2 linked regions of the Sphingosinicella sp. BN140058 genome follow. The protein of the gene in region 2 binds, or shares a complex with, the protein of the main gene of each other region. Links are inferred from orthologs where the notes say so. Each region holds a gene or a part of one and is shown on either strand. Other genes may lie near its edges. The genes, in order: clpA and clpS.

Region 1 (11,611 bases), 280 kb from region 2 along the record:
CCTATGTCGATCGGATGGGTATTCCTCTCCTGAAAGGCGGCGGCACGCTGGTCGCCGCCGCGCACGGCCGCGGCATCGGACCGGGCCATTTCGGCCTGATCCAGCTCGGCGACGGCGTCGAGAAATTCTCGATGCATTACGAGGCCGACATGCAGCGTAGCGGCCGCAGCGTGCTCGCGGTCGAGCCCTTGCGGTGGCAGGACGGCTGGCCGGTTGCCGGCGAGAACGTGCGCCTCGGTACCTACGAGATCCAGTCGGCGCGCAGCGGCAATGCGCTCGAACTCGCGGTCGACTTCAAGCGGATCGACTTCGATTCCCGCCGCAGCTTCATGGCCTCGCCCGACGACCCGGTCCAGCCGATCCCGTCGCAATCTCTTGCGGAGGATATGAAGGGGTGGCCCGCGGGAACAGTCGGCGTCGATCTTGCCGCCTACATGGTGCGGCCGCACCAGCATTGGACGGTGACTCCGGTGGCGGAAGCGGGCGGCTTTTTCGGCGCGCCTTATTACCGGATCAGCATCGCCGGGACCGAGCGCACCTTGGCAGCCGCGGCCAATGGCGAGGTCGAGGCGGTGCCCCGCTTCACGGGCGCGGACGCGCAGTTATGGCGGATCGACCAGCTTACCAACGGCCGTTACCGGATCATGCCGAAGACCGGGACGGCGGCCGGCAAGGATGCGGCGCTGATCGCGATCGGCGCGAGCACGCCGACACTGGCGCGCTTCGATCCGGCGAACGACGCCGGGCAGTGGAGCTTCCGTCTGCCCTGAGCCGGTTCCCGGTTCGGGTCAGGCGAAATCGCCTAGCCGTGCTGCCTCTTCCTCCGCCTCCTCGGCCCTGTTCGGGAGCGTCGCCGAAGGATGAGGGGTCTCGCTCTCGATGTCGAGCGCGCCCGACATGTCCTTCTGATCAGGCTCGTTGCCAGGCTTCGGATGTGTGGTCATGTTGCGTCTCCTTTGCCGTCCCAACGCACAAGCCGGCGCGAGGGGCCGCAACTCGTCCGGAGGCGAAGGCAGTCAAGCTGAGCACGCGGCGCGCCGGTTGCGCTGGAGATTTGCTGGACGCTCAGCGTGCCCGGAAGGACGTTCAGCAGCGGGCCTCTGCGCTCGATGCGGGCGCGATCCTCAGGCGGCGCTTGCCGAAATAGCTGAGATCCATGAGGATTTTCACACGCTCGCCCTGTCGGGAATAGACGGCCTGATCGCCTTTCCGATCGTTGCCGGTGAAACATTCCTTCCACCCGGTCTTCTTCAAGCTCTCGCTGACGGCGAGGAAGGCATCCTGGTCTCGATCGTGCCAGAGCGTGACTTGCGCAAAGCCCTTGCTCCCGGCCGATCCGCCCAGATCGACGGCGGCATTGAACGGACCCTTGCCCTCAAACGTCACGCCTCGACGGAAGCAGCGCAGGCTGGTCGTATCCTCGATGCATCCGCCGAACCCGGCGTAACGGGCATCGGAGAGGCTGCCGCTGACCGGCAGATCGCCGAAGGCAAGATGTGGAGGAGGAGGTTCATACTCGCCGCAGGACGTTGCCGCTGCGAACAGGCAAAGTGCGGCGGTGCGGACAAACCAGAATCGGACCTTCTCCCCGCCCGGCGCAGAAGCGGCCTCGTGAACGCCACTCGACATCTATGGTCCCCCTGATCGCGCGTGCGGTTCATGGGCCGGATTCTTCCCGCATCACCTCGAGCCGCGTCGCAGTCACCCCTCGCACTCGAGGGTAGCGTGCAGCGAATGGATGTAAAGACTTGCCACGCGCAGACCCCTGGCAGGACTGCGCGTCGGCATAGGAATGGGTGTGGCGATGTCCGGCAAGACTCGCGCCTGCGGTGCCGACGATGTTCGAGCCGGCAATCCTGCGCTGGTGTACCTCCGGAAGCTTACCCCATGCGTGCCCGCGCGATCCGCTCGAGCACCGTCAGGGGCATTGCGCCGAGCGTCAGCACGCGGTGAAATTGCTTCGGATCCCAGCCGGAGCCCGCCCTGATACGCGCCTCGTCGCGTAGGCGCGTCCAGACGGTGTGGCCGATCTTGTAGCTGCACGCCTGTCCGGGCCAGACCATATAGCGATCGATCTCGCCCTGGCCGCGTCCCCGGGCGATGCCGGTGGTGGCGAGGAAGTAATCGGTCGCCTTCTCGCGGCTCCAGCGCTTGGCGTGCATGCCGCTGTCCACGACGAGGCGGGTGGCGCGAAACAGCAAGGACTGGAGGTAGCCGACCTGGCCCAGCGGATCGCCTTCGTACATCCCCATCTCGTCGGCGAGCTGCTCCGAATAGAGCGCCCAGCCCTCGGTATAGCCCGAATAGCCGCCGCGGCGCCTGATCAGCGGAATGTCGTCGCTCTCCAGCGCCGACATCACCTGAAGATGGTGGCCGGGCACGCCCTCGTGATAGCTGAGGGTGGCAAGGCCGAATTTGGGCCGGTCGAAGGTGTCGCGCAGGTTGATGAAATAGATGGCCGGGCGGGAGCCGTCGAGCGAGGCGGCCTCGTAATAGCCGCCGGGCGCGCCGGCCTGGATCGCTTCGGGAACGCGGCGGACTTCCACCGGCGCCCGCGGCAGCACGGCGAATTGCTCGGGCAGGCGCTTCTCCATCGCCTTTATCTGTCCGCGCAGTGCCTCCAGCAGGGCTTCCCGACCGGGATCGGTGTTGGGAAAGAGCTGGTCGGGACGCTGGTTGAGCGCGACCAGCCGCTCGCCGACGCTGCCCTGGGTCATGCTCTGCGCCTTAAGGATCCCGTCGATGCGGCCCTGGATTTCCGCAACCTGGTCGAGGCCGAGGCGGTGGATCTCGTCGCCGGTCAGCTCGGTGGTGGTCGCGGCGCTGGCCGCGGCGGCGTAGAAGGCTTCGCCGTCGGGCAGGCGCCAGACGCCGGCATCGTGCACCGCCTTGGCGCGAAGCTCGGTGACCAGCGCGCGCTGGCGGTCGAGCGCCGGGAACACGCGCTCGGCCATCAATTTCTCCACCGCGGCGGCACGCTCGGGCGGCAGGCCCGCAGCCTTGAGCTTGGCGGCAAGATCGGTGACCGGCCGGCTCCGTGCGGCGGGGACGTCGCGCGCCTGGCCGAGCTGTTTCAACGTGGTGTCGAGGATGTAATCGGGCGCGAACACGCCCTTCGCCGCATCGGCGCGCTGGCGCTCGGTCTCTTGGTCGATCGCACCGGCAAAGGCCTCGATCCGCGCGACATAGGCATCGGCGTCGGCGGCATTGCGCACTTCATGGGTGTTGGCGAGGAAATCGGGCACGTCGCGATAGGCGCCGGAAAGCTGAGACAGGATGTAGGGGGCGTAGCGGCCGAGCGTGTCGCCATAGCCGAAGCGCTCGCCGGCAATGGCGCGGGTGAGGCTGTATTCGACGATCTCGACGTCGAGTTTGGACGCTTCGCTCAGAGCGGCGCGATCGACCGTGCGCAGCTGGGCCAGCTCGGCCTTGGTGCGGGCGAGCTGGCGCCCGGCGCCAGCGCGGGAGAGATCGGACAGCTTGCCTCTGAGCGGCGCGCGGGCGCCGGTGTCGAGCCCGAGCGAGGTCGCCTCCTCGGGAGATTCGTCGAGCCGCGCGTAGAAGAATTCGTCGAGCAACGCGCGGAGCTTCGCATCGGCACCGCTCGCCTTGCCGCCTTGCGCCCGGGCCATGACCGGCCATGCCGCAACGAGCCCGACCATCGCTGCGGAAGACAGGAACTGGCGGCGGTGCATGGCAGGACTCCGGAAAGGGGCAGGAGGTCGGTTTGTAGCTGGCGGGACGGGGTTTTCAATCGGAGTGGTCAAGCCGGACGTAGTTCGGTGATCTCGAGCGGGCGAGTGGCGCCGCCAAAGAAAAAGCCTCCCCCGCATGCGCGGGAGAGGCCTTTTCGTTCAATGGAGCTGCAGAGGCGTGCGGCTTACGCCTGCTCGGCCTTCCCCTCCTCGGCGCTGCCTTCGGCCGGAGCGTCCTGTTCGCCTTCGGCCTTCTTGCCCTTGCGCTTGGAGGGCTTGGGCGGGGCCGGGATGATCTCGAACGAGGGCGCATTGTCCTTGATCGTGACCTTGACCTCGCCGCCGTGGACGAGCTTGCCGAAGAGCAGTTCCTCGGCGAGCGGCTGCTTGATCTTCTCCTGGACGAGGCGGCCCATCGGGCGTGCGCCGTACATCTTGTCGTAGCCGCGCGCGGTCAGCCATTTGCGCGCTTCCTCGTCGAGATCGATGTGGACGTTGCGGTCCGCCAGCTGCAGCTCGAGCTGGAGGATGAACTTGTCCACCACGCGGGCGACGACCTCGGTGGGGAGGTAGTCGAACGGCACGATCGCGTCGAGGCGGTTGCGGAATTCCGGGGTGAACATCCGCTTGATTGCTTCCTCGTCCTCACCCTCGCGGGTGACGTTGCCGAAGCCGACGCCCTCGCGCGCCATGTCGCTGGCGCCCGCATTGGTCGTCATGATCAGGATGACGTTGCGGAAATCGACCGTCTTGCCGTGGTGATCGGTGAGCTTGCCGTTGTCCATCACCTGCAGCAGGATGTTGAACAGATCCGGATGCGCCTTTTCGATCTCGTCGAGCAGCAGCACGGAGTGCGGATGCTGATCGACCGCGTCGGTCAAGAGGCCGCCCTGATCGTAGCCGACATAGCCCGGAGGCGCGCCGATCAGCCGGCTGACCGAGTGACGCTCCATATATTCGGACATGTCGAAGCGCTGCAGCGGGATGCCCATGATCGTCGCCAGCTGGCGCGCCACCTCGGTCTTGCCGACGCCGGTCGGGCCGGAGAAGAGGTAGTTGCCGATCGGCTTGTCGGGATCGCGAAGGCCGGCCCGGCTGAGCTTGATCGCCGAGGAAAGGACCTCGATCGCCCGGTTCTGGCCGAACACCACCCGCTTCAGATCGCGCTCGAGATGCTCCAGCGTCTTCTTGTCGTCGGACGACACGCTCTTGGCCGGAATTCGCGCCATCGTCGAGATGACCGTCTCGATTTCCTTAGTGGTGATCGTCTTTTTGCGCTTGGACGGCGGCACCAGCATCTGCATCGCGCCGACCTCGTCGATCACGTCGATCGCCTTGTCCGGCAGCTTGCGGTCGTTGATGTAGCGCGCCGAGAGCTCGACCGCCGCCTTGATCGCGTCGGGCGTGTACTTGACGTTGTGATGCTCCTCGAAAGCAGTCCGGAGCCCGGCCAGGATCTTCACCGTATCCTCGATCGTCGGCTCGTTGACGTCGATCTTCTGGAAGCGGCGGAGGAGGGCGCGGTCCTTCTCGAAATGGTTCCGGAACTCCTTGTAGGTGGTCGATCCGATGCAGCGGATCGTCCCGCCCGACAGGGCCGGCTTCAACAGGTTGGACGCGTCCATCGCGCCGCCGGACGTGGCACCGGCGCCGATCACGGTATGGATCTCGTCGATGAACAGGATGGCGTGCGGCAGCTTCTCGAGCTCCGTCACCACCGCCTTCAGACGCTCCTCGAAATCGCCGCGATAGCGGGTGCCGGCGAGCAGGGCCCCCATGTCGAGCGAATAGATGACGGCTTCCTTGAGGACATCCGGCACCTCGCCCTCGATGATCTTGCGCGCCAGGCCTTCCGCGATCGCGGTCTTGCCGACGCCGGGATCACCGACATAGAGCGGGTTGTTCTTCGACCGACGGCAGAGGATCTGGACGGTGCGGTCGACTTCGGGTCCGCGGCCGATCAGCGGATCGACACGGCCGTTCTGCGCCTTCTCGTTCAGGTTGACGGTGAACTGCTTCAAGGCGGATTCGGACTTCTTCTTGCCCTCCTCCTGTTTGGTCTCCTCGGCACCCTTGACCTCGGTCGGCTCGGCCGCGGTCTCGCCCTTGCCGACGCCGTGGCTGATGTAGCTGACCGCGTCGAGCCGGCTCATGTCCTGCTGTTGCAGGAAATAGACCGCGTAGGATTCGCGCTCGGAGAAGAGGGCGACCAGCACGTTGGCGCCGGTGACCTCGTCACGGCCGGACGACTGGACGTGGAGAATGGCGCGCTGGACGACGCGCTGGAAGCCGCTGGTTGGCGAAGGATCGGTATCGCCTTCGACCTTGAGCGCTTCCAGTTCGTTGTCGAGATACATGCGCACGGCTTCGCGAAGCTCGTTCAAATCGACGCCGCATGCCTTCATGACTCGGCTGGCATGGGTATCCTCGATGAGCGCGAGAAGCAGGTGCTCGAGCGTCGCATATTCGTGCTTGCGGCCGCTCGCTTCGGCGAGCGCCGTATGCAGGGTTTGCTCGAGTTCGCGGGCAAATGACGGCATTAGCTACTCCTACTGGCCCGCCCCGAACGGAAGGGCCGTTTGCCCTGATGTTGGGTCTCTCCCGGCCCGATCAAGCGCGTGTCTGAAAAAGCTGGCGGATCACCAATATGTTCCAGCGAAGGTTTCATTTTCTGAAAAGCGAATCCGCATTTGCGCGATGATCGACGGCGGCGGCGATCTTGGCCCGCACCCGGGCGATTTCGCCTTCGAGAATGGCGATGCGCGCGTGCAGCTCGTCGACCGAGAGGGGATCGAGATCCTGCTTGACCAGCAGGACCAGCGGGTCACCGGGTTTGTCCGGGAAGAGCTCGTCGAGGTCCATGGCGCCAGGTTCCGTTGCCCGCCGCCGGCTGTCAACCGCAGCCTCTTGCGCCGGCGCGCTTTCGCGGCGACCGTGGCGCCATGACCACGTTCCCCCCGCACATGACTGCCATCGACCCCGCCGAGGCCGGCGGCCCCGAATTGCTCGTCCCCGTTCAGCGGCCGCTGCCGCGCGCCGCGCCCGGCGAGGTGCTGATCCGAGTCGCCGCCGCCGGCGTCAACCGCCCCGACGTCGTCCAGCGCCAGGGCTTCTATCCGCCGCCGCCGGGCGCGCCGTCGATTCCGGGGCTGGAGATTGCCGGCGAGGTGGCGGCGCTCGGCGAGGGGGTGGCGCCGGCCATGCTCGGTATGAAGGTGTGCGCCCTGGTTTCGGGCGGCGGCTATGCCGAATATTGCGCGGCGCCGGCGGGGCAGTGCCTGCCGGTGCCGGCGAGCCTGTCGCTGATCGAGGCCGCGGCACTTCCCGAAACCTTCTTCACCGTGTGGAGCAACGTCTTCCAGCGCGGTGCAGCGCAGGCCGGCGAGACGATCCTCGTTCACGGCGGCACCAGCGGCATCGGCACCACCGCGATCCTGCTCGGCAGAGCGCTTGGGCTGAACGTGATCGTCACCGCCGGCAGCGCTGCCAAATGCGCACGGGCGCTGGAGATCGGGGCGGCCCATGCCATCGACTATCGCGCGCAGGATTTCGTCGCCGAGGTCAAGACGCTGACCGGGGGGCGCGGCGTCGACCTCGTCCTCGACATGGTCGGCGGCGATTACGTGCCGCGGAACCTCGCCTGCCTGGCCGAGGACGGCCGCCACGTCTCGATCGCCGCCCAGCGCGGCGCCGACGCGCAGATCCCGCTCTGGCCGATCATGCGCAAGCGGCTGACCCTGACCGGCTCGACGCTGCGCGCCCGCGATGCCGCCTTCAAGGCCGGGATCGCCGGAGAATTGCGGGCCCGGGTCTGGCCGCTGATCGAAAGCGGCGAGCTCCGCCCGATCATCGACGGCGACTTTCCGCTCACCGAGGCCGCCGACGCGCACCGGCGAATGGAAGCGGGCGATCATGTCGGCAAGATCGTGCTGACGGTCGCATGACCGCAGCGGCGCGCTAGGCCCGCGAGCGGGGATGCTGTCGCGAATGCGCTTTTCGGGCGTGTGGCGCGATTATCAGGCTCGGGCGCTCGAGGAGTTCGATCGCCATGCCGCCGACCGGCGGCTGCACGTCGTCGCCGCACCAGGATCGGGCAAGACGGTGCTCGGGCTCGAACTGATGCGCCGCCTCGGCCAGCCGGCGCTCGTGCTCGCACCGACCCGGACGATCCGCGATCAATGGTGCAGCCGGCTCGTCCCCCATTTCCTGCCCGAGCCGCCGCAGCCGGGCGAGCTGTCGAGCGATCTCGCTGCGCCCGGCGCCATGACGGTGGCCACCTACCAGGCGCTGCACGCCCTGTGGACAGATGCGGAGGACGGCCGCTTCGCCGCGCTGGTCACGCGGCTCGAGGCGATCGGGCCGGTGTCGCTCCTGCTCGACGAGGCGCATCATCTGCGGCGGGAATGGTGGAACGCGCTCCAGGCGCTGGTCGATGCGTTGCCGGGGGCCCATCTCGTCGCCCTGACCGCGACACCACCCTATGATGCGCCGCATGCGGAATGGGCGCGCTACGAGGCGCTATGCGGCCCGATCGACCTCGAAATCGGCGTGCCGGAGCTGGTCCGCAACGGAGACCTCTGTCCGCACCAGGATCATGTCGTCGTGTCCCGGCCCGACGCGGACACGCTCGCCTTGCTCGACCGCCGCCGCAAAGGATTCGCCGCCCTCGTTGCCGAACTCCGCTCGGACGCGCCGTTCCTCGACGGACTCGAACGGCATCCCTGGCTCACCGATCCCAGGCGCAATCTGGAGCCGATCCTCGAGGCACCCGAGATGCTGTCGGCGGTCATGGTCCATCTCGCCGCGGCCCGGCGGCCGTTGCCGCGGGCGCCGCTGGATCTGCTCGGCGCCAGCCGCCGGACGCTGCCGGCGCCGTCGTTATTCTGGCTGGAGGTGCTGCTCGACGGCCTGCTGTACCGCCATCGCGACGCCTTCCCGATGACGCGCGAGCGCCGGACCGCGATCAAGGCGGCGCTGGAGCCGCTCGGCCTGATCGAAGGCGGCAGGGTGCGTCTGCGCGAGGGCCGCAGCCTATTCAGACGGATGGCGGCAAGCCTGGCCAAGCTCGACAGCATCGTCGACATTGCCCGGCGCGAGGCCGAGTGCCTCGGCGAAGGGCTTCGGCTGGTCGTGCTGAGCGACCATGTCCGCGCCGCCGATCTGCCGCGCAGCCGCAGCGCACGCCTCGCGCCCGCCAAGCTCGGCGTCGTGCCGATCTTCGAGGCGCTGCGCCGCGCGCGCATCGGCCGCCAGCCGATCGGGGTGCTGACCGGCGGCCTTGTCATCCTGCCCAGCGCGGCGGCGATGGCGCTGCGCACGCAGGCCCGCCGGCGCGGCCTCGCCGATGCGCTGATCGCAGCGCACCCGATCCTCGCCTGTCCCGGCTTCTTCCGGATAAGCGCGTCGGGCGCCGCCGAGGCCGTGCTGGTCGATCTGGTCACCACGTTGTTCTGCACGGGCGAGATCAGGATCCTGGTCGGCACCCAGGCTCTGCTCGGCGAAGGCTGGGACGCGCCGGCGGTGAACAGCCTGGTGCTCGCCAGCAACAGTGCCGCCTTCATGCTCTCCAACCAGATGCGCGGCCGGGCGATCCGCATCGATCCGGCATGCCCCGGCAAGGTCGCCAATATCTGGCATCTGGCGACGGTGGAGGCGTTGCCGAGCGCCTGGGGGACGCTCCGTCGCCGGCTCGACTGGGGTCGGCTCGACGACGGTGACGAGCCAGGCTCGGATCTCGACCTGCTCGATCGCCGCTTTCGAGCGTTCGAGGGAGTCGCCAATTGGGGGCCGCAGATCCTGAGCGGCCTGGAGCGGCTTGGCCTACCCGATCCGGACCCTGAGGCGTGGAACGCGCGCAGCTTCGCGATCGCGGGCGATCGGCCGGGGATCCGGGCGCGCTGGGAAAGATCGCTGGGTGAGGCGGCGCCACATGCGCATGTCCGCGAGATCGTGGCGCCGCGTTACGCGCCCCGTGTGCTCGCCTGGCGCGACACTCTGCGCTGGCTCGGAATCACCGCCGCAGCGAGCGGCGCCCTTGCCGCGGCCGACGCGCTGCGTGGTATCGACGGGCTCGGCGGGATTGGCGCGGCCGCAATGGCCGCGGCCGGCGCCGGCGCGCTCGCCGCCGCTCCGAACCTGCTCCGCGCCGCCTGGCTGCTGATTCGTAACGGTTCGCTCGAAGGCAGCCTCGAACAGGTTGCGCGCGCCGTGCTGGAGGCGCTCAACGCGGCCGAACTGGTCTCGGATGACGAGGCCGAATGCGCCCGTTTCGAGATCCGGCGCAGCTTGGCCGGCCGCCACGTCGTCGTCGTCCACGGCGTCTCCCGCGCAACCGAGCATGTCCTGATCGAGGCGATGGCCGAGATCCTCGGGCCAGTGCGCAATCCGCGCTATCTGCTGGTCCGGCGCAGCTGGCTTTGGGGGCGGCAGCGGGCTGATTATCACGCCGTTCCTGCCGCGCTGGCGCGCCGCAAGGAATGGGCCGAGCAATTCCACACCCTGTGGGTCCGCCGGGTCGGCAGTTCGCGGCTCGTCTTCGCCCGTACGGCGGAGGGCCGTTTGCTGCTGCTCCGGGCACGGGTGCAAGCCTTTGCCGCGGGTTTCCAGCGCCGGGTGGATCGTCAATCCGCCTGGCTATGATCTCGGCGCATGGACAAGGCCGAAACGATCGGCGAAAGAGGCGGCGGGGACCACAAGCAGAGCACGGGTAGGCAGCCCGTCTTCCGCGGCCGGATCACGGCCGAGGCGGCTCCGCGCGACCCGAAGGAATGCCTTGATGACCGACACCCTCGTTCTCCACGAATATGCCAATTCCGGAAATTGCTACAAGATCAGGCTCACCGCCGCCCTGCTCGGGCTGCCGCTCGAACGGCGCGAGTACGACATCCTCAAGGGCGAAACGCGAACGCCCGAATTCCTGCGCGACGTGAACGCCAACGGCCGGATCCCGGTGCTGCAGATCGGCGACCGCGCGCTTCCCGAAAGCAATGCCGCCTGCTTCTACCTCGCCGACGGTTCGGCGCTCGTGCCGGACCACCGCTTCGACCGCGCCGACATGCTGCGCTGGATGTTCTTCGAACAATATAATCACGAGCCGAACGTCGCCACCTTGCGCTTCTGGCTGGCCTATGTCGGCGAGGCGGCGCTCAGCGACGCGCAGCGGGCGCTGATCCCGGCCAAGCGGGTGGCGGGCGAGGCGGCGCTGACGCTGATGGACGACCATCTCGCCTCTCGCGCCTTCTTCGTCGGTGACCGGCTCACCCTCGCCGACATCGCCCTTTACGCCTACACCCATGTCGCCGAAGAGGGCGGGTTCGATCTCGGCGCCTATCCGGATCTGGGCGCCTGGCTCGCGCGGGTGAAGGCGACGCCCGGTTATGTCGGGATTGCCGAATAGGCTTTCTATTTGCCCCTCCACGACATCGTGGAGGGGATAACCGCATTGATCCGCATCCATCCGGAGCGATGCGCCGTGTGAATCACGGCCGTACGATCCGAAGCGGGCGGCGCCTGGGTTCCCTTCAGTCGCTGGAATCCCGCACGGCGTCGATGAACAGCAAGCCGCCGACGACGAGTGCCACGCCGGCGCCGATCCCGATCCAGCCGAGCGTGGAGACACCAGACTTGCGCTCGCCGTCGAAGCGGAGCGGCTTGCCGGCGGCGGCGAGTTCAAAATGGCCGCGACCGGTGAAGCCGAGTTCGAGTCCGGCCGCGAGGGCAGTGGCTCCGGTCTCCCGTTCGCGCTGGGTCGGGGCGAGCGCGACTCCGAAGCGAGGGGCATCGCGGGCGCCGAGCGGCACGCGCAATCGCGCCCCGGCAAAGGCGCCGCGTTGCAGCGTCGACCGGGCTGGGTCGATCAGCTCGGCGGCGAGAAGCGGCTCGGCGGCGAGCAGGCCAACGAGCAGGCAGAAGCCGAT
Region 2 (11,420 bases):
CGCCGGGCGCGTCTGGCAGGTGTCGCCGATCATCGATCCGCAGACCCGCCAGGGCGATGCGCGAATCGCCGTGCCGTATAACGATCTGCTGCGGCCGGGCGGCTTCGCCACCGCAGCGATCCAGGCCGGTGCCGTCGATGCGCCGCTGCTCCCGGAAAGCGCCGTGCAGAGCGATGCCAAGGGCAATTACGTCTTCCTGGTCGATCAGAAGAACCAGATCCTGCGCCGCAACGTCCAGGTCGGCGAAGTCTCCGATCAGGGTGTCGCCATCCTGTCGGGGCTGAACGGCAACGAGCGGGTCGTGCTTTCGGCGGGCGCGTTCCTCAATCCGGGCCAGAAGGTCGTCCCCGTCCGCGCGACCGCCAAATAAGGGCTGCGATCGATGAACTTCCGCAACATCTCCGCCTGGTCGATCCGGAACCCGATCCCTCCGATCGTGCTGTTCGTCGCACTGACGCTGGCCGGCCTGATCAGCTTCATGCGGATGGACATCAATGCGATGCCGGACGTGGAATTCCCCGTCGTCAGCGTCGCGATCAGCCAGCCGGGCGCGGCCCCGACGGAGCTCGAGACCCAGGTGACGCAACGCGTCGAAGCGGCCGTGCGCGGGGTCAACGGGGTCGACGAGATCACCTCCTTCGTCGGCGAGGGCTATTCGCGCACCGTCATCCAGTTCGACATCGGCACGCCGGTCGATCGCGCGGTCAACGATGCCCGCAATGCCGTCTCCCAGATCCGCAGCGAGCTGCCCGAAGGCATTCTCGAGCCGCAGGTCACGCGCCAGGACGTCGCCAGCGGCGGGCCGATCGCCTACATTTCCGCCGAGGCGACCGACATGTCGCTGGAGGAGCTCAGCTGGTACGTCGACAACACCGTCGCCAAGCGGCTGCTGTCGATCCCCGGAATGGCCAATGTCGGCCGCGGCGGCGGCGTCAGCCGCGAGATCCGGGTGATCCTCGATCCCGCCAAGATGCAGGCGCAGGGCGTCACCGCCGCGCAGGTCAACGCACAGCTGCGCCAGACCAACCTCAACGCCGCCGGCGGCCGCGCCGAGATCGCCGGCTCCGAACAGGCCGTGCGCGTGCTCGGCAATGCCGCCGACGCTTATGCGCTCGGCGAGACCCAGATTTCGGTCGGGGCAGGACGAACCGTCAAGCTGTCCGACATTGCGGTGGTCCGGGATCTCTATGCCGAGCAGCGCTCGCTGGCGATGATGGACGGCAAGCAGGTGCTGAGCTTCGGCGTCGAAAAGGCCAAGGGCTCGTCCGATGTCACCGTCTACAATGCGGTGAAGGAAGAGCTGAAGAAGCTGGAGCAGGAGAGCGGCAAGGTCCACTTCACCGAGCTCTTCACCTCCGTCAAATACACCAATGAACAATATACCTCGGCGATGGAGGCGATGGTCGAGGGCGCGGTATTGGCCGTGCTCGTCGTCCTGATCTTCCTGCGCGACTGGCGTGCGACGATCATTTCCGCGCTGGCGATCCCGATGTCCGCGATCCCTGCCTTCTGGTTCATGGACATGCTCGGCTTCACGCTGAACACGATCAGCCTGCTGGCGCTCAGCCTCGTCGCCGGCGTGCTGGTGGATGATGCCATCGTCGAGATCGAGAATATCGTGCGCCACATGCGCATGGGCAAATCCGCCTATCAGGCATCGATCGACGCTGCCGACGAGATCGGTCTCGCCGTGCTCGCGACGACGATGGCGATCGTCGCGGTGTTCCTGCCGGTCGGTCTGATGCCGGGCCTCTCCGGCCAGATCTTCAAGCAGTTCGGCCTCACCGTCGTCATCGCGGTGCTGATGAGTCTCGCGGTCGCGCGTCTGATCACCCCGATGATCGCGGCCTACTTCCTCAAGTCGCACGGCCAGCAATCGCACGGCGAGAACTGGCTGATGGATCGCTACATGGGCCTGCTTCGGTTGTCCTTGCGGCACCGTTGGAAGACTGCATTGTGCGGCTTGCTCGCCTTCGTCGCCACCATCTTCGCGTTCGGCAGCCTGCCGACCGAATTCCAGCCGACGACCAACTCGGATTTCAGCCAGGTCCGGATCGAAATGGTGCCGGGGTCCACGGTGCAGCAGACGCAGGCGGTGACGGAGCGGGTCGCCGCCATGCTCCGCCGGCAGCCGGAGGTCGAAAAGGCATTCTCCGACATCAACCCGACCGCGGGGACGATCTACCTGACCCTGCGCAAGGAGCGTGAGAAGAGCAGCGTCGAGTTCGAGCGCAGCATGGCGCCGCATCTCAACGAGATCGCCGATGCCCGTGTGACCTTCGCGTCGCAATCCGGCGGCGGCAGCGGCCGCGATCTCACCATTGCGCTCGGCGGCGACGATCCGGCGGTGCTTACCGAGACGGCCAACAAGATCATCGCCGAGATGAGCGCCCTTCCGGAAGTCGTCGCGCCCCGCGTCAATGGCGACGTCCAGCGGCCGGAGATCACGATCAAGCCGCGCCTCGATCTCGCCGCCGATCTTGGCGTCACCACCTCGGCGCTCAGCCAGACGATCCGGATCGCCACTTTGGGCGAGATCGATCAGAACAGCGCCAAATTCTCGCTCTCGGACCGTCAGATCCCGATCCGGGTCGCGCTCGAGGAAGGGAGCCGCAAGAGCCTCGGCACCATCCAGAACCTGCCGGTGCCGACGTCGCGCGGCGGCACGGTGCCGCTGAAGCTGGTCGCCGACATCAGCTTCGGAGCCGGTCCGACCGAGCTTCGCCGCTACAATCAGGTTCGCCGGACCATGATCGGCGCCGATCTCGCGCCGGGGCTGGTCACCAGCCAGGCGATGAAGAAGATCGAGGCGCTTCCGACGATGTCGAACCTGCCCCAGGGCGTTCGGCGCCTGACCATGGGCGACAGCAAGTTCGAGCAGGAGATGATCACGAACTTCATGATTGCGGTCCTGTCGGGCGTGTTCATGGTCTTCGCGGTGCTGGTTCTGCTCTACAAGCGGATCCTGCCGCCGTTCGTGAACATGGGCTCGCTGCTGCTGGCACCGCTGGGCGGCGCGCTCGCCCTGCACCTGAGCGGCATGGCGATGTCGATGCCGGTCTATATCGGCTTGCTGATGCTGCTCGGCATCGTCTGCAAGAACTCGATCCTGCTCGTCGATTTCGCGCTGGAGGAGATGGACCGCGGCGTCGACAAATGGACGGCGATCATGGAGGCGGGCCATAAGCGGGCCCAGCCGATCGTGATGACCACGGTCGCGATGGTGGCCGGCATGGTGCCGACGGCCGTGTCGCTCAACGGCGATGCGGCGTGGCGCGCGCCGATGGGCGTCACCGTGATCGGCGGCTTGATCCTGTCGACGATCCTGACCTTGGTCATCGTGCCGGCCTGCTTCAGCCTCGCGGTCGGCTTCGAGCAGCGTCTCGGGCCGAAGCTCCGCCGGATCTTCACCAATGGTGGAGAGGATGGGCATCCCGTTTCGGCAACCCAGCCGGCGGAGTGACGCGGCGACCCCGCATATTCAGTCCGACGGTCCGCTGCGGCGGGCGCACGAAAAAGGGGGAGCCCGGTCGCGCTCCCCCGATTTTCGTGTTGAGGCTCGGCTCAGTTGCAGTAGCCGAAGGCGTGCGCGAACCACGAATAATAACTGGTGTCCGGATTGATGTCGCAGATGCTGACCGCCCGCGCCGGTGTCGCAGCCGCAGTCGACGTCACGACGATGATCGCGATTGCGGTCGCCACTCTCCTGATCCTCATATCCGTGCTCCCTCTGTTGTGCCCCCTCGAAAGGAGTGGGGACCACCTTCTCGCACGCGCGACGCGCGCATGGCACCTGCGAGACAGATCCGTTTCGGACCGATCGTGTCCACGCAGTGCCGCATGCCGCCTCTTGGCGGGCCGATGAACCTTCGCGCCCTCCGACCATTGTCGCAGCGATGAGTCGCACCAGCCCGCCCGCTGCCCAGATGGTCATGTCCGGTGCGAACGGCGCCAGGATGCGTTTCGTCGCGACGACGATGCTGATTGCGATGGCGGCCCTGTTTCTGGTCGCCGGGCGGTATGACGACCTCCACCCGGCCTGGGGCTTCGTGCGCGCCTTTGCCGAAGCGGCGATGGTCGGCGGCCTCGCCGACTGGTTCGCCGTGACGGCGCTCTTCCGCCATCCGCTCGGCCTTCCGATCCCGCACACCGCCATCATTCCGCGCAACAAGGATCGGATCGGGGAGACGCTTGCGTCGTTCCTGCGCGACAACTTCCTGATCCCATCGGTGGTCGCGCGGCGGATGCGTGCGGTGGACATCGCGGGCGCGATCGGCCGCTTCCTCGCCAACCCCCCGCCGGAGGGACGGCTGCGCGAGGGCGCATCGCGCCTCTTCGCAGGCCTGCTCGAGAGTCTCGACGAGGAGCGTCTTGGCGGCATGGTCAAGGCCGCCGTTGCCGCACGGCTGAAGACGCTCGACGTCTCGCCTTTGCTCGGCAAGACTTTGGAAGCAGCGATCACCGAGGAGCGGCACGTGCCGATGCTCGACTCCATCGTCACCTGGGCGGGCCGGACCCTCGACGCGAACGAAGACATCATCCGCGCGATGGTCCACCAGAAAGCGGGCTGGATCGTCCGGCTGGCCGGACTGGACGAGCGGCTCGCCGATGCCATCGTCGACGGCCTGCGCCGCCTCACCATCGACATGGCGATCGATCCCCAGCACCCGCTCCGCGCCAAGGCCGAAGAGGGGCTCGCAGGCCTTGCCTGGGACATGCAGTGGGACGACGAGACCAAGGACAAGGTCGAGGCCTGGAAGGCCGAGATCCTGGCCAACAAGGCGGTCACCGAATGGGTCGGCGGCCTGTGGGAGAATAGCCGCGCCGCCCTGCTCAAGGCGGCGCGCGATCCCGATGCGGTCCTCGCCGGCAAGTTCGGGGAAGCGCTACGCCAGCTCGGGGAGACCGTTCAGCAGGATCCGCGGCTGAAGGCAGCGATCAACGGCTTCGCGCGCCGCGCCGTCGTCGGCGTCGTCGCGACCTATGGCAGCGGTATCGTCACCCTGGTTTCCGACACCGTGCGCGGCTGGGACGCGCGCACCATTACCGGGCGGCTGGAAAATGCGGTCGGCCGCGATCTCCAATATATCCGCATCAACGGCACGCTGGTGGGCGGGCTGGTCGGCCTTGCCATCCACACCGCAGAGGTGCTGACGTAAGGGAAATCCTCCCCGGCACGGGGAGGGGGGGCGCGCGCAGCGCGGTGGAGGGGGTTCCGAGCCCCCGTTGCCGCCAGACCGCCAGGCACCCTACGGGCCTCCCAACCCCCTCCACCATCCTCCGGTTGGTCCCCCTCCCCGCGCGCGGGGAGGATCTGGGAAGGAGGTCCCGCTCAGCCGTCGCTGGCGCGCTCGATGTCGGCGCCCACGGCCTGGAGCTTCTCTTCGAGGCGCTCGTAGCCGCGGTCCAGATGGTAGACGCGGTTGACCTGGGTCTCGCCGCTGGCGGCAAGGCCGGCGAGGACGAGGCTCATCGAGGCGCGAAGGTCGGTCGCCATCACCGGCGCGCCGTGCAGCGCCCCGACACCCTTCACCACGGCCGAGCGGCCGCGAACCTCGATGTCCGCACCCATGCGGTGCAGCTCGGGCACGTGCATGTAGCGATTCTCGAAGATCGTCTCGGTGAGCAGGCTGGTGCCCTCGGCGAGCGTCAGCATCGCCATGAATTGCGCCTGCATGTCGGTCGGGAAAGCCGGGTAGGGGGCGGTCGAGAGCGACAGCGGCTTGAGCCCGCCGTCGGCGCGCACGCGGATGCCGTCGTCCAGATCCTCGACGATCAGGCCGGCGTCGGTGAGGCTGGAGAGGATGGAGGGCATCGTCTCCTTGCGGGCGCCGATCAGGTCGAGCGAACCGCCGGTGATTCCGGCCGCGCAGGCATAGCTGCCGGCCTCGATCCGGTCCGGCATCACCGAATAGGTGGCGCCGTGCAGCCGGTCCTTGCCCTGGATGGTCAGCGTATCGGTACGAAGCCCTTCGATGTCGGCGCCCATCGCGATCAGGCATTTGGCAAGGTCGGTGATTTCGGGCTCGCGCGCGGCATTCTCGATCACCGTCGTGCCCTTGGCGAGCACCGCTGCCATCAACGCATTCTCGGTCGCACCGACGGACACGAACGGGAAGCGGATCGTGCCGCCCTGCAGGCGTCCGCCGGGCGCGGTCGCCTTGACGTAGCCGGAGGCGATCTCGATCTCGGCGCCGAGCGCTTCCAACACCTTGAGGTGAAGATCGACCGGACGCATGCCGATCGCGCAGCCCCCCGGCAGCGACACCGTCGCTTGACCGGCGCGCGCGACCAGCGGTCCGAGCACCAGGATCGAGGCGCGCATCTTGCGGACGATATCGTAGGGTGCGACCGTCGAGGCGATATTGGACGCGCGCAGGGTCATCACCCGGCCGAACTCGTCGGGGCGGGCGCCCTCGATCATCGTCGAGACGCCCAGCTGGTTGAGCAAATGCCCGAAGCTGTCGACGTCGGCGAGCCGCGGCAGATTGCGCAGGGTCAGCGGCTCGTCGGTGAGCAAGGCGCAAGGCAGCAAAGTAAGCGCCGCGTTCTTCGCTCCGGAAATCGGAATGCGGCCGTTGAGGGGCTTTCCGCCCCGGATGATGATGCGATCCATGTCGGGTTCTTAGTGGTTTGGCGGCTCCGTGCAAGGGGCCGGGAGAGGACCCAAGGGATCTCATCAGGCTGCTCTTATCCTCCCTGTCCGCGAAGCGGATGGGGACCATGCGAAGCATGGTGGAGGGGCGATCATCGCAAAAAGCGCTCCACCGCAGGTCGTGCGATTCCGCTCCCGTCCCCTATTGCGACAGGGAAGACTTCGGGGCTTTAGTGCGGCGGAACCCGCAAACTCAGATGCCATCGTCTTGAAGGCAGCCGTCCGTGGTGTTCCGGGGATCCACTCAGCTGCTCTAACACCTCGATGCGCCGAGGGATCGTTCTTGAAGGTGCCGCTGGATGGACAGCCGGCCTTCTTACGCCTTTTCCAGCGTGCACTGCAGCGGGTGCTGGTTCTCCCGTGCGTAATCGATCACCTGGGAGACCTTGGTCTCGGCCACTTCGTAGCTGAACACGCCGCAGACGCCGACTCCGCGCTGATGCACCTGGAGCATCACCCGGGTCGCGTCTTCGATCCCCATCTTGAAGAAGCGTTGCAGGACGAGCACGACGAATTCCATCGGCGTGTAATCGTCGTTGAGCATCAGCACCTTGTAGGGCGACGGCGTCTTGGTGCGGGTGCGAGTCCGGGTCGCAACGCCGAGGCCTGTTCCCTCGTCGTCGCCCTTGCCTTCGCCCGCGGCGGTGATCGTCAATTCATTCGATGACATAAGCATGCACTAAATATTGCACCGGATGCACGTCGGACAAGAGATTCGCTGCTGCTGCAAGCGATAAACGCACACGCCTCGGCGAATTTCCCTCGGCCGAAGCGGCGTGTCGCACCAGGTTCGCCTGCGGTCCACCCAGCAAAAAGGCGGCCCGTCCGCCGGACGGGCCGCCTTTCTGATCTCGTGCGTCGCGGCTGCTTACAGGGCAGCGACGCTGCGAACGCGCTCGGCGGCAACCGTGGCGCGGTTCGTGATCGGTTCGGCGACTTCGCCGGCGAGCTTGATCACGGTCTCGCTCAGCTTCGAGCTCTCGGCGACCAGCGCGTCGAACTGGGTGCGGGCGAACTCGCTCTGCAGGCGGAAGAAGTCGGCGGGCGACTTCACTTCGGCCAGGCTCTTGAGGGTCGCAGAAGCGTCCTCGAAGGTCTTGCGGCCAAACTCGGCGACTTCCTGGCCGATCGTCTCGAAGCCGCGGGCAGCGACCTTGGAGGAGGCAACGACAGCCTCGACGTTGCCGCGGCCGAGCTCGGTCAGCTCTTCGGCGAAGCGGGTGTTGCGCTCGATGACGTTCTTGGCGCGCTCGTTGGCATCGCCGAAAACAGCCTGGAAACGCTCTGCAACATTGGTGTCGTTGAACATGGTCCTCATCCCTTCATTCGATTTCAAGGTAGTGGTGGAAACGGCGGCCGGAGCCGGCAGCGCCTTCAGCTTGGACTGGACAGACGCGGGCTTGCGCGGCGCAGCTGCCTTGGGAGCGGCCTTGGCCGCGATCTTGTTCACCTTCTTCGCCGACACCGGATTGGCTTTCGCCGCCGAGGCGGCCGGAGCCGCCTTAATGGCCGCCGGCTTGCGGGCCGGAACGGGCCTTGCCGCCGTCGTCGAAGGAGCCACCGGAGCCGGTGCCGCCTCGGTCTTCGCGGTCGATGCGGGAGCCTCGGCGAGGGCAGTGGTGCCGGTGGTGGAAGCTTCAGTCGTGCTGGTTTCGTCAGCCATTTCAATCACCTAACCTTTGCTGCATCGCAACATAGGTGATTCGTCCAATCAAATCAAGCAGATTGTGCGGTGCAGCAAAGCAAATTTATTTAATCGGCGCAAGAGGTTGTCCTGGCTTTCAGCGGCCCCGTACGTAGCTGCCAGGTGCATCCTCGATCGCCTTCAACTTGCCCTTGCCGGGTACCCGCGCGGCCTTTGCGGCCACCTTCTTGTCGGATCTCGCGCCGATCCAGGCGATCCAGTCCGGCCACCAGCTGCCCTTGGTCTCGGTGGCGCCGGCGACGAATTCGTCCAGCGTCGCGACCTTCGCGTCGTTGGTCCAATATTGATATTTCTGCGCCTCCGGGGGATTGACGACGCCCGCGATGTGGCCGGAGCCGGCGAGCACGAAGCGGATCGGGCCCTTGAAATGATGGGTGATTTTCCAGACGCTCTGCGCGGGCGCGATATGGTCTTCCCGCCCGGCCTGAACATAGGTCGGGGTGGTCACCTTGCCGAGGTCGATCGGCTCGCCATCGACATGGATGCCACCGGGAGTGACCAGCTTGTTGTCGCGGTAGAAGTCGCGAAGGTAGCAACGATGCCATTTCGCGGGCAGATTGGTGGTGTCGCCATTCCAGTGGAGGAGGTCGAACGGCGGGTAATCCTCGCCGAGCAGATAGTTGCTGGTGACGTAATTCCAGATGAGATCGCGGCCCCGCAGCATGTTGAACGTCGCGGCCATGTAGCGGCCGTCCAGAAAGCCTTTTTCGGCCGACATCTGCTCGATCATCTGCAGCGTCTCGTCGGCGACGAACAATTTCAGGTCGCCGGCTTCCGAAAAATCCACCTGGGCGGTGAAGAAGGTCGCGCTCGCCACCTTCTCGGCCTCGCCGCGGGCGGCGAGCAGCGCCAGGGTGCAGGCGAGGGTGGTGCCCGCCACGCAATAGCCGATGGCGTGGACGCTCTCGACGCCGAGCAGGTCGCGGATCGTGTCGATCGCATCGATCTGGCCGCGCACGACATAGTCGTCGAGCACGGTCTCGGCGAGCGTCTCGTCGGCCGACTTCCACGACACGACGAAGACGGTCAGCCCCTGTTCGACCGCCCAGCGGATGAAGCTCTTCTTCGGATTGAGGTCCAGGATATAGTAGCGGTTGATCCAGGGCGGGAAGATGACCAGCGGAGTCTCGTATACGCTCTCCGTCGTCGGTGAAAACTGAACGAGTTCGTAGAGCGGTGTCCGTTTGACCACCTTGCCGGGCGTGAGCGCGATGTTGCGGCCCACTTCGAACGCGGTCGGATCGGTGTGGGTGAGCTGTCCCTTTCCGAGATCGCGGAGCATATGCTCCAGCCCCTTGAGCAGGCTCTCGCCCTTGGTTTCGATCGCCCGCTCGAGAACCAGCGGATTGGTCAGCGCAAAATTGGATGGAGCCATCGCATCGACGAAGCTCTTGGTGAGGAAGCGCACCTTCTCGCGCTGTTTGGGATCGAGCCCTTCGATCGCGTCCACCGATCCGATGAGACGTTCGGAAACCAGCAGATAGCTTTGCCGGATCATGTCGAAGATCGGGTTGTCCTGCCATTGCGGGGCGTTGAAGCGCTTGTCGCGGTTCGCCTTTTCGGCGAGCGCGCTCTGGCCGCCATCGAAGCCGAGCGCCCGCTGCCACAGCGACATGCCTTCGGTCCACAAAGCGGTCTGCTGCTCGGCAAGCTTGGCCGGATCGGGAAACATCGCCATCCATGGCTGCGCAAGCGCCATCGGCTCGGGCGGCGCCATCTCGCGCATCTGCTCGGCGAGATGTTCCATCATCAGCTGCTGGGCGCGACCCATGACCCACGTCCAATGCTGCATCTCTTCCAGCGACGGCAGCGGCGGGGCGGCGCCGGCAGGATTGCCCGGCTCCCTGGATTTCGTGTGGTCGGTCATAGCGATCCTCTCCTGCCGTCCAATACACGCGAGCCGGGCAAAGGTGCCAGTCGGGACTGAAGAGCTCTGGAAGGTGGATCAGTCGTCGCGGCCGAGCAGGTGTTCGCCAAGCTTGTAGAGGACCTTGCCGACGTTGAAGAAATCCACATAGGCGCCGCAGCGGCGGCTCTCCGCGCAGGTTCGGTCTCCCGCGCCCATCGCGGCCAGGCCGGAGGCCGGCTCTCCAGGCAGAAGCCCGACCCGGGCACCGGCGACGCTCTGGCCGGCGAGCGCCTCGCGATCACGATCCGGCCCTCGACGTCCGCAGACGACGATTTCTTCACCGCCACCGCGCGCGCAGTCGATCCCGGAGCCTTCGACGAGCAGCCGGCGCTGCTTTTCGATCGCTTGTTCGGCCGTGATTTCGGACACTTGGATCGCCGGCGGCAAGCTGAGCGCGGGCGCCGGCACGGCGACGAGGAGGACAAGCGCCATTCTCGACTTTGTCATGGACCTCGCCTATCGCCGCCTCGGGGGCTTGAAAGAGGATGACAGATTATATGGTGACCGCAAGCCACGTTCTCGATCGCGTTCTGGTGCTCGAGATGGTCCGGGTGACCGAAGCTGCCGCGGTCGCCGCCTCCAAGCTCGTCGGACGCGGAAACGAGAAGGCGGCGGACCATGCCGCGGTGGAAGCGATGCGCGAAGCGCTGAACCAGCTCGAATTCGACGGCACCGTGGTGATCGGGGAAGGCGAGCGCGACGAGGCGCCGATGCTCTACATCGGCGAGAAGGTCGGCGCCGCCCAGGGTACGGGCCCCCGGATCGACATCGCGCTCGATCCTCTGGAAGGCACCACGATCACCGCCAAGGCCGGTCCGAATGCGCTCGCGGTGCTGGCCATCGCGGAAGAGGGCTGCCTGCTCAACGCGCCGGACGTCTACATGGAGAAACTCGCCGTCGGCCCGGGTTACCCCGATGGGGTTCTGGACCTCGACAAGAGCCCGGCGGACAATGTCCGGGCGGTGGCTGCGGCCAAGGGCGTCGACCCGGCCGATATCATCGTCTGCGTGCTCGATCGCCCCCGCCACTCCGGCTTGATCGCGGAGCTGCGCGCCCTTGGCTGCGGCATCCAGCTGATCCCCGACGGTGACGTTGCCGGGGTGATCGCGGTCAGCAACCCCGAGACGACGATCGACCTCTATATGGGCCAG

Evidence for each region.
Region 1: the proteins of clpS (region 2) and clpA are in contact, whole or in part, in a solved structure (PDB 1LZW), measured with the Escherichia coli proteins. The link is inferred for Sphingosinicella sp. BN140058 from one-to-one orthologs.

What each region holds. Positions count from the first base shown.
Region 1 is NZ_CP035501.1:1,079,045-1,090,655, reverse strand. What follows is about bases 3,559-6,599. They hold clpA (ATP-dependent Clp protease ATP-binding subunit ClpA), read right to left. Parts: upstream 6,236-6,599; coding sequence 3,881-6,235; downstream 3,559-3,880. Other genes in these bases: ETR14_RS04855 (DUF1192 domain-containing protein), read right to left, coding at 6,360-6,557; ETR14_RS04865 (DUF885 family protein), read right to left, coding at 3,559-3,695. In the rest of the region: ETR14_RS04875 (family 43 glycosylhydrolase), read left to right, coding at 1-770; ETR14_RS28130 (hypothetical protein), read right to left, coding at 789-944; ETR14_RS04870 (hypothetical protein), read right to left, coding at 1,087-1,629; more of ETR14_RS04865, read right to left, coding at 1,881-3,558; ETR14_RS04850 (NAD(P)H-quinone oxidoreductase), read left to right, coding at 6,638-7,639; ETR14_RS04845 (DEAD/DEAH box helicase family protein), read left to right, coding at 7,671-10,334; ETR14_RS04840 (glutathione S-transferase family protein), read left to right, coding at 10,471-11,091; ETR14_RS04835 (hypothetical protein), read right to left, coding at 11,216-11,611. UniProt on the Escherichia coli protein: ATP-dependent specificity component of the ClpAP protease. It directs the protease to specific substrates. It has unfoldase activity. The primary function of the ClpA-ClpP complex appears to be the degradation of unfolded or abnormal proteins.
Region 2 is NZ_CP035501.1:1,357,823-1,369,242, reverse strand. The notes cover bases 5,649-8,498. They hold clpS (ATP-dependent Clp protease adapter ClpS), read right to left. Parts: upstream 7,326-8,498; coding sequence 6,972-7,325; downstream 5,649-6,971. Other genes in these bases: ETR14_RS06165 (alpha/beta hydrolase), read right to left, coding at 8,437-8,498; ETR14_RS28155 (hypothetical protein), read left to right, coding at 7,957-8,331; ETR14_RS28160 (phasin family protein), read right to left, coding at 7,524-7,964; murA (UDP-N-acetylglucosamine 1-carboxyvinyltransferase), read right to left, coding at 5,649-6,616. In the rest of the region: ETR14_RS06195 (efflux RND transporter periplasmic adaptor subunit), read left to right, coding at 1-370; ETR14_RS06190 (efflux RND transporter permease subunit), read left to right, coding at 383-3,463; ETR14_RS28165 (hypothetical protein), read right to left, coding at 3,565-3,717; ETR14_RS06185 (DUF445 domain-containing protein), read left to right, coding at 3,897-5,159; more of murA, read right to left, coding at 5,333-5,648; more of ETR14_RS06165, read right to left, coding at 8,499-10,227; ETR14_RS06160 (hypothetical protein), read right to left, coding at 10,306-10,701; glpX (class II fructose-bisphosphatase), read left to right, coding at 10,767-11,420. UniProt on the Escherichia coli protein: Involved in the modulation of the specificity of the ClpAP-mediated ATP-dependent protein degradation.